One region of the Rhodoferax sp. SPJ21 genome, then DNA from elsewhere that is predicted to be linked to it. Evidence: riboswitches for the same ligand, from Rfam matches in the RefSeq annotation. Region 1 holds a riboswitch; the other holds the start of a gene.
What was found. A riboswitch is a leader RNA that binds a small molecule or an ion and turns the genes downstream of it on or off. The one in region 1 is predicted to bind cobalamin.

Region 1 (4,729 bases):
TAGCGCGCCCAGCAGCAGGCACCCAACTGGGGAAAATTTCAAACGACGCACGGTAAATGCCATGGTTCTTTTCTTTGCTTCAACAGTTAAAAATCAATGTGCCAACGGGCGGACATGGGGCCGCGTGGCATGCAGCGGCTTGTGCGCGGTTTGCGGCGACTCGAACACTGCAACCGCATGCTCGCGGTGCGGCAGCGGCAGGTAGAACACGTCCATGCCGAAGTTGCCCAGCACCAGCTCCTTGGTCAGCACCTTGGCGGGCAGGTCTTCGGCCACCACCTGGCCCTGGCCTAGCAGCAGCACGCGGTGGGCAAAGCGCTGCACTAGGCTCAGCTCGTGCAGGGCCGCGACCACGGTCACACCCAGCCCTGTCAACAGGTCCAGCATGTCGGCGCGGGTACGCAGATCAAGGTGGTTGGTGGGCTCGTCCAGCAACAGGATGCGCGGCTGCTGCGCAATGGCCCGGGCGATGGCGGCGCGTTGCTGCTCGCCGCCAGACAGGGTGCGCATCAAGCGGTCCTGCAGTTGCTCCAGATGGCAGCGCTGCAAAGCGCTTTGTACCGCTTCAGCATTCTCATCCCGGCTGGCATCGACGTGTGGCGTACGGCCCAGGGCCACGTAGTCGCGTACCCGCAGCTGGCCGTGCACCTGCTCGTGCTGGTGCACCACCGCCAACTGGCGCGCGCGCTGCATGCCGGGCATCTGCGCCAGATCTTGGCCGCCCACCAGCACCCGGCCTTGCGTGGGCTTGAGGCGGCCCGCCATCACCTGCAGCAGGCTGGTCTTGCCCGAACCATTCGGCCCTACCAGCGCGATGTGCGCGCCAAACGGCACGGACACCGAGACCTGGCTCAGCACCGCCTTGTCCTGGCGCAGCAGGGACACGGCCTGCACTTCCAGCAGGGGTTGGGCGGTGGGATTCGGGGTGCTCATGGCTTTGGCAAACGCTCAGTCTTCAATGCCGCGCTGGGCGGGCACGCCGGCCTTGAAATGGTGCTTGACCAGCGTCATCTCCGTCACGGTGTCGGCCAGCTCGACCAACTCGGCAGGCGCGCCCCGGCCAGTCAGCACCACATGCACATGGGGCGGGCGCTCACGCAGGCAGGCCAACACCGGCTCCAGTGGTATCCAGCCGTAGCGCAGCGGGTACATGATTTCGTCCAGCACCACCATGAAGTGTTCGCCAGCGCGCACCGTAGCCTCGGCCTGGGCCCAGCCAAACTGGGCCAGCTCGGCAGAGTGGTCCAGGTCGCGGCTCTTCCAGCTGAAGCCGTCGCCCAGGCCGATGATGGGAATGCCCAGTTGCTCAAACAAGCGGTGCTCGCCAAAGCGCGCGGTTGGCACCTTCATGAACTGGTAGACCTTGACCACTTTGCCCCGGCCATGCGCGCGCAGCGCCAGGCCGAAAGCGGCCGTGCTCTTGCCCTTGCCAGTGCCGGTGTGCACGATAACCAGGCCGCGCCGCTCGCCCTGGGGCTTGGGGGTGTCGCGCAGCAGCGGTGGGGATTCGATTTCCATGGGGAGGTCCTAATGAAGGGTCAGCCGGGCGCAAACAGCGTTGCCACTGCGCCGGGGTTGGACGGAAAGTACATGTGCATGAAGGAGGCGTGCAAGCGCTGGCTGCGGTACACCGGTTCGGCATAGCTGCGTTCGCGCTGCGGCGCCGTGAAGGCCACGGCGGGCAGCGTGCTGTCCATGCGCGCATGGTGGAAGCTGTGGCCGCGCAGCCGGCCTTCGGGCAATTGCACCGCGTGCATGCCCAAGTTGACGAACCGCTTTTGCAAGGCGCCGGTGCCAGGCAGCAGTCCCCACATAGGCACGGCAATGCCATCGTGGCCGGCCAGGCTGTCCAGCAGCGCCAGCATGCCGCCGCATTCAGCGACGATGGGTTTGCCCTGCGCATGGTGGGCATGCACCGCCTCGCGCATGGCCTGGTTGGACTGCAAGTTATGCAAATACAGCTCGGGGTAGCCACCGGGCAGATACAGACTGTGCGCATCGGGCAGGGTTGCATCGGCCAGCGGCGAGAAGAACACCAGCTCGGCCCCCAGCGCACGCAGCGTGTCCAGATTGGCGGCGTACAGGAATGAGAAAGCCGCATCACGGGCGATGGCGATACGCACGCCGGCCAGCCGCTGCGGCAAGGGTTCGGCTACCACCGGCTCGAAACGCACCGGGCTGGCCATGCCTTCCACGCTGGGGCCAATGGCTTGCGCGGCTTTGGCGATGCGCGCATCCAATTGCTCCACTTCAGAGGCCTGCACCAGGCCCAAGTGGCGCTCGGGCAGGCTGTAATCGGCCGAACGCGGCATGGCGCCAAACCAGCGCAGGCCGGGGGGCAGGCTGTTTTTCAGCATCTGTGCGTGGCTGTCGCTGCCCACACGGTTGGCCAGCACGCCGGCAAACTGCAGGCCGGGCCGGTAACTGTGCAGACCATGGGCCACCGCGCCGAAGGTCTCCGCCATGGAGGCGCCGTCAATCACCATCAGCACGGGCAGACCCAGGCGCTCGGCCAGGTCGGCGCTGCTGGGCGTGCCGTCGAACAGGCCCATCACGCCTTCCACCAGGATCACGTCGGCCTCGGCTGCTGCCGCATGCAGCAGCGCGCGGCAATGGGCCTCGCCACACATCCACAGGTCCAGCTGGTAGACCGGGTGGCCGCTGGCGCGCTCCAGCACCATGGGGTCCAGAAAGTCGGGGCCGGTCTTGAAGACGCGCACGCGCCGGCCCTGGCTGCGGTGCCATGCAGCCAGCGCAGCCGTGACGGTGGTCTTGCCCTGGCCGGAGGCCGGAGCCGACACCAGCAGTGCATCACACAGCTTAGGCATCAAATAGCCCGCAAGCGCATATTCCGCCTGCGGGAGCAGCTATAAATTTGGTAGTACATCATTCAGCCCCACACGCCCGCCGCGCGACAAGATGGATCGGTGTGACCCGGAGGCAAAGAGATCAGAGGGCGCAGACGCAGACGGAGCAATGTCCGGCACGCCACGAAGCCCGCTGACACCCGCCCACCGCAAGGTCACGCTTGTGCTAACAGGCCGGTATCCGGGCTCACGAGGGAAAAGAAGGACTTTTCTGCGGGGCCACCTTCCCATGCATTGGATGCACAGTGGCAGATGAGGCCGCGCTTTGGCTCGCTTACCGTTGCGGGGGCAGCATCGGCATCGCACCGACTTCCCGTTTAATCCTCCGAGCCCGAGGGCTGAAAGACACCTGCTAACGTGTTTCCAGTGTACCAGCCCCCCTGAGGAGCGAGACGCGCAGTCCAGCCTGCACCGCCTGCTTCAGTGCCACGCCGATCACGTCCAGGAACGACGAACGCATGCGCCAGCGGTGCCAGTACAGAGCCACGTCCAGGTGCTGTCCGGGCAGTATGTCAATCAGCGAGCCTTCCGCAATGCCCTCGGCAACCAAGGCCTCGGGGGCCAGCCCCCAGCCCAGGCCGCGCGCCACGGCATGTACAAATCCGTGCACCGAGGGAATGAAATGCGTGGGCGACAGCTGGGCGGTATTCGCCAATTGGGCGATGAACAGGTCGTGCAGCCTGTCCTTGCGGTTGAAGCCCAGCATGGGCGCGTGGTGCAGCGCCTCCTCGCGGTCGGCGGTGGCGAAATAGCTTTGCGCAAACCCGGGCGATGCCACGGCCAGGTAGCGCATCACCCCCAGGTGCTCGGCGGTGCAGCCGTAGGTCGGGTCGGGGCTGGAGCTAACCGCGCCCATCACCGTGCCCTCGCGCAGCAGCACGGCTGAATGGTCCTGGTCCTCCGCACGGATGTCCAGGCACATCTGCACGCCCGGCGGCAGCACGTCGAACACCGACAGAAACCAGGTCTCCAGAGAGTCCACGTTCACCGCGATGGGTACGCGCTGCATGGCTGCGCCCAGCATTTCGGGCGCGCCCACCTCGCTGAGCATCTCGGCCTCCAGCATCGATACCTGCTCGGCAAACCGGGCCAGCACCATGCCCGCGCTGGTCGCCTGGGTGGGCGTGGAACGCTGCAGCAGCACCTGGCCCAGGTGTTCCTCCAGCAGCTTGACGCGCTGGCTGATGGCCGAGGGCGTGACATGCAGGCGCTTGGCCGCCGCCTCAAAGCTGCCCTCGCGCAACACCATCGCAAAAGCCGCCAGATGCGCGTTATCAATTTTCATAATTTAGAAATACTAAACCATCGTTAAAAAAATTAGTTTTATTTCTTTTTCAAAGCCCACTAACCTGCGGCTCCCTGACAACACAGGGTGTTATTCCAGAGCCGGGAAGACCCTAGATTCGTATCCTTACCGAGATCCACGATGAAAAAACTGCTGCTTTCGATTGCCCTGGGCGCCATCAGCCTGAGCGCCCTGTCCCAGGGTAAAGACCTCAAAGTCGCCATCGACCCCACCTACGAGCCCTTCACCTTCAAGACTGCCGACGGCAAGCCCACCGGCTTCGATGTGGACATCGCCAGCGCCCTGTGCGAGAAGATCAAACGCAAATGCGTGTTCGTCGAACAGGTCTGGGACAGCATGATCCCCGGCCTGCAAGCCAAGAAATACGACGCCATCATCAGCTCCATGACCATCAATGAAGAACGCCTGCGCGTGGTGGACTTCAGCGACAAGTACTACTTCACACCCAGCACGGTGGTCATCAAAAGCAATATTGCCTATGCCGGCGACGCCTCGCTCAAGGGCAAGAAACTCGGCGTGCTCAAGGGCAGCACCCAAGAGAAATACGCCAACGGCG
Region 2 (4,729 bases), on a different contig from region 1:
ACCGCCGCTGAACACGCCACCAGCCGCGCCATGGCCTTTGATATTGCCGTTGCCACCCACGGCAAACTGTACCGAGCGGGTGCGGCTGGAGGCCAGGCCGCCGAACAGGTAGCCAGTCTCGGTGCGCTGGGCCATCTCGGCCACCAGCTCGGTCAGGTCGTGGGTGTTCGCGTCGGCGTGGACCAGGGCGGTATGCGCCTCAAAGCCCAGACCCAGCGGCGCCACGCCGGAGAACACGCGGTACTGGTCGGCCGGCAGGTCGCACAGCATGACGCTGAGCGCGGGCTCGTCAAAGTACTCGACATTGTTGGCGGCAATGCCTATGCCGACGGTGCCTGACCAGTCGGTCACCTCGGGCAGCTCGCCGCTCAGGTGGTCCAGGATGTCCTGCGCATCGCCAGCGTAATGGTCGGTGATGTAGAGCAGGCCCAGGCTGGGCGCGTTGGCGTAATCCGGCAGCGCCATCTGCGCACGCAGCTGGGCCAGCACCAGGCCGGCTGCCATGCGCCACTGGGGGTGCGTGGCATGGCCATGGGGGAAAAGTTTGAGGGCAGGCATGGGCCTAGCGTCCGAAAAAATAAAGCCTCAGATTACGCGCTTTTTGGGAACAGCTTTTTTAGCAGGGGCTTTTTTGGCGGGCGTCTTATTGGCTGCGGCCTTGGCCGGGGCAGCTTGGGGTTCGGCAGCGGGCTTGGCCTTGGGGGTGGCGGCCTTGGCGAACTCGCCCACGCTTTTCAGCGCCTCCGCCGCAAAGTTGCTGGCCAGGTCCTTGCTCTTTTCCAGCGCGGCCTGGGTGCCAGCATCTTTCAACGCAGCGCCGGCAATGTGCTGGAACTGTTCGGTCAGCGAGCCCCACCATTTCAGTGGGTCCACCACGCCGGGCAGCGGGGCTGCGGGCTCGGCTTGGGGCTCAGGTGCGGCGGCCTGGGGTGGAGGCGTGGGTTCCGGTTCAGGCTCGGGTGCTGCCTCGGGCGCGGGGGTGGGTTTGAGCTTGAAGGCATCCGCCAGGTCGGCCATGCTGAAGTTCATGCCCTTGAGTGTGGCCAGGGTCATTTTCTGCACCTCCAGCGCCTGGATGGTGGCTTTCAGCGCCACCGCATTCTGGTCCAGCCAGAACTGCACCGCCTTCAGCTCGGTGATGCGCTTTTCCAGCTCTTCCACATTGATGGTGGGCGCCACCCAACCGCCGAGTGGCGACGCCGGGGCAGCGCCAGCCGCCCCCTTGCCCAGGTTCTTCAGGAAGTCAAAACCGGGCACGAATTTGCTGAAATCAAAGGCGGATGTATCGCTCATGGTGTCTCCTTGGGTGTTGCCTACACAGCTTACCCCAACCAACACCAGAAGAGATGGCTAGTCCACCAGAGACAAACCTCACACGGCGCTGTACAAACGCTGCTCGACCAAGGCTGTGCCTTGCAGTCGGCGCCAGGCCTTGGCAGCAGCCAGCACGCCCAGGTCTACCAGAGGCTCTACCAGCACGACCGTCATATAGGCAGCGCCAAAGCTGGCGATCTGGCCCAGGTTTTCAGCTCCGACGCCTCGGCCATACAAAGCCCAGAAGCCAACCCAGACCACGATGCCACCTTGGTATGCCACCGACAGCTTGAACGCCTGCTGGTAGCCAATGTCCACATAGGCCACGGTGTCCGGGATGATGCGGCGCGCCAGCGCAGAAGTGGCAAACAGGGGCACAAGCAAGGTCGTGACGTTCATTCCGTACTGGGGCACGTCTTGCCATTCGAAAAACAGGCCCTGGACCAACAAACCCGCTGCCAAGCCGATGGCCGCGGGTGCCACACCAAAAATCAGCATCAGGGTCGTGCCCAGAATCAGGTGCACCTCGGACACACCCACGGGATGGTGCGGCAGTAGTTCAAAAAAGCTGAACACCAGGGCGGTGGTGATGGCAGAGCGCAGCAGCAAGGCCAGCATGCCATCCTTCTTCACAGCATCTACCGCGAGTTTGGCGCTGTAGCCAAGGGCCGCCAGCGCAGTCGCGTAGCTCAGAATGATTTTGCTGCCGTCAACAAGTCCGGGTTCAATGTGCATGGTGTATTTCCTCAAGTGGTAACGCAGGTTGAAAGAATGGTGCGCGGTTTGAAAGGTACATGCGTTGCACCCAGACGTGGTTTCGCCATCCAGAGATGGTCAATGAAAGAGTTTTCATGGAATCAAGGACCCGATAAGAGTTCTCCCTGGCTTCCCCGCCAGGGCATGAACGTCAACGCCGCACATCCATGCAACGCACCTTGTTGGCCGGTATCCGGGCTGATGGCACAACTTCCATCGCCTTCCCAAGCGCTTGTTCAGGGCGCTCAGTGGCTGGTTGATGAAAGCGGAATGGAGACACAGCTCCATCCATCCAATTGACCGTTGCGGGGGCAGCGCAGGTGGCGCGATGGGTTGTTGCCCCATCACACTCCTGCTTCCCGTTGAACTGCGGCATGTGAACCACGCCGCGAGCACCAACGACGGCATTTTAGGCGGGGCATTTGGCATTTGGCATCTATCGATTAAAGCGATGACCTTCTCGGCGCAGAAAGAGCACCAACGTGATTGCTTCCGTGGAATGTTTGAACTGTCGCCAGGTGCATGGCATCAAGACAGTACGGTTCTCAGCGCTGAAAAGCGCGAGATCAGCAGCCAGTCCAGCAGCAGCACCGCCAGCAGTACGCCACCGGCCAAGGGGAATGCCAGCGCGGTCAGCAGCATCACCACTGCGCCGCCCTTCCACAGCGGGGCCTGGGCGGGCACGCTGGGTGCCGCCAAACGGCCGCTGCCCTTGGGGCGCCGCAGCCACCACATCACCACGCCGCTGACGCACAGCAGCACCACGGCCAGGCAAAACAGCACATTGGCGCAGGCGCTCCACAGCCCCACGTCGCCCTGGTGCAAGGCAATGCCCACCGCCATGGCCTTGGCCATGGGCGAATAGTCGGCATAGGCTGCCTCGGCCAGGATGCGACCGGTGTAACGGTCTACGTGCACAAAGCGGTCTTGGAAGGGATTGCCCATATCGCCGTTCATGGTGTCGGCCGAGATGGAGTACACGCCCGTGGCGTCCTGCGGTACGTTGATGTGGTACTGCCCGGTGAACCCCAGGCGCTGGGCCAGCGCGGCCACGCCATCCAGGTTGACGGCTTCACCGGCCAGGATGCCCGGCGTGCCGAGCTGCGAGCCGGATACCGGCAGCGGCGTTTGCTCCAGCCCCCAGGGCGCACCGCGTATGCCACCACTGTCGAGCGCAGCATGGGTGGCGTCCGATGTCGGCACGGCGTCCCACTTGCTGGCCGGGAATGTGCTCCAGGGTTGCACATACTTCGCACCCCATACGCTGGTCCACGACATGCCGCTGAGCAGGAATAGGAACAACACCACGCCCAACCAAATGCCCAGGCTGGAGTGCAAAGACTTCCACCACTTGCGGCCAGTGGCCCGCCAATCGGGCAGCAGCACTTCGGACCACTGGTTCAACTGGCGCGGCCAAAACAAATAAAGGCCGGTGATGACCATCACAATGCCCAAACCTGCGGCCACTTCCATCAGGTAGCCGCCGACCGCGCCCAGCAGCAGCTTGGCGTGGATCTGCCGGGCCCAGGCAAATACGGTGCTGTCCTTGTTCACCACCTTGAGCACCTCGGCCGTGTAGGGGTTCACGGCCACCGCATCGGTGACACCGTCGTGCGCCATCAGGAACCAGCTGGCAAGGTCGGGCGCCTTGGGGGCGATGTACTCGCGCAGCTGGGCGGCGGGGAGCTGCGTCAGTACGGGCTTGAACTGGGCCGTCACGGGCTGTGTCTGGCCCTGGGGCGCGACATACACCGTCGGGCCCAGCCGGGTTTGAAAGCCGGTGAAGTACACCATCACCAGGCCGGTCACCGCCAGCACCACCAAAAAGGGCACAACGAACAGACCGGTGTAGAAGTGCCAACGCCAGGCCGTGGCATAAAAACGGGACGTACCCGTGGCGCGCGCAGGCGCCGTTGCAGTCGCGGAAGTCATAGTTTGAAAATAGATTGCGCAGCCCCATGCGACCCCAAAATGGGGTGCATACAGCTACAGATGCGCCTGTCGGCGCGGGACATTCAGATCGACAGGGCGTCAGCCCTGCAGCAGCCCCGGCAACCGGGGGCTGAATAGGGGCCGGAAAGACCGACGCGCCTTAGTGGACGTGGTCCGCGTGCGCGCCGTGCCCGGCACCTGCGCTGCTGGCCCCAGGGGCTACCGTGGCGACGGGCAGCTTCAGGTCCAGCTTGCTTTCCACACCCTTGGCGTCCTTGAAGGTCAGCGTCAGCGGGATGGTGCTGTCCTTGGGCAGGGCTGCTTTCAGGTCCATCAGCATGACGTGGAACCCGCCGGGGCTCAGTGCCACGGGCTTGCCAGCGGGCAAGTCCAGGCCACCCTGCACCGCGCGCATGCGCATCACGTCGCCGTCCATCTTCATCTCGTGCACCTCGGCCAGGCCGGCCACGGGGGTGGACACGGCCACCAGCTTGGTGTTTTCCTTGGCGGTCAGGGTCATAAAGGCGCCAGAGGCCTTTTGACCCTGTACGCTGGTGCGGACCCAGGCGTCCTTGACCACTACGTTTTGGGCATACGCATTTTGATAAAAAAGCCCGCTAGCGCAGAGAATAGCTGCGGCAATAGCTATAAATTTCATAGTAATCAAAGCCTCAATGTTGGTGGCCGCCGACGTGGTCGGAGGGGATGATTTCCAGCTTGGCAGCGG

Region 2: another riboswitch for cobalamin. It lies ahead of AC4BBN_RS08365 (energy-coupling factor ABC transporter permease); the one in region 1 lies ahead of AC4BBN_RS04130 (cobyrinic acid a,c-diamide synthase CobB).

The regions. Positions count from the first base shown of each region.
Region 1 is NZ_JBYZMO010000001.1:922,750-927,478, forward strand. Features, by position in the region: gene AC4BBN_RS04115 (ABC transporter substrate-binding protein) at 1-63, opposite strand, end outside; gene AC4BBN_RS04120 (ABC transporter ATP-binding protein) at 94-933, opposite strand; gene cobO (cob(I)yrinic acid a,c-diamide adenosyltransferase) at 949-1,518, opposite strand; gene AC4BBN_RS04130 (cobyrinic acid a,c-diamide synthase CobB) at 1,539-2,828, opposite strand; cobalamin riboswitch at 3,023-3,235, opposite strand; gene AC4BBN_RS04135 (LysR family transcriptional regulator ArgP) at 3,220-4,152, opposite strand; gene AC4BBN_RS04140 (transporter substrate-binding domain-containing protein) at 4,294-4,729, shown strand, end outside.
Region 2 is NZ_JBYZMO010000002.1:132,715-137,443, forward strand. Features, by position in the region: gene AC4BBN_RS08355 (FIST signal transduction protein) at 1-558, opposite strand, end outside; gene AC4BBN_RS08360 (PhaM family polyhydroxyalkanoate granule multifunctional regulatory protein) at 586-1,293, opposite strand; gene AC4BBN_RS08365 (energy-coupling factor ABC transporter permease) at 1,372-2,049, opposite strand; cobalamin riboswitch at 2,238-2,485, opposite strand; gene AC4BBN_RS08370 (PepSY-associated TM helix domain-containing protein) at 2,599-4,002, opposite strand; gene AC4BBN_RS08375 (copper chaperone PCu(A)C) at 4,163-4,660, opposite strand; gene AC4BBN_RS08380 (YcnI family protein) at 4,674-4,729, opposite strand, start outside.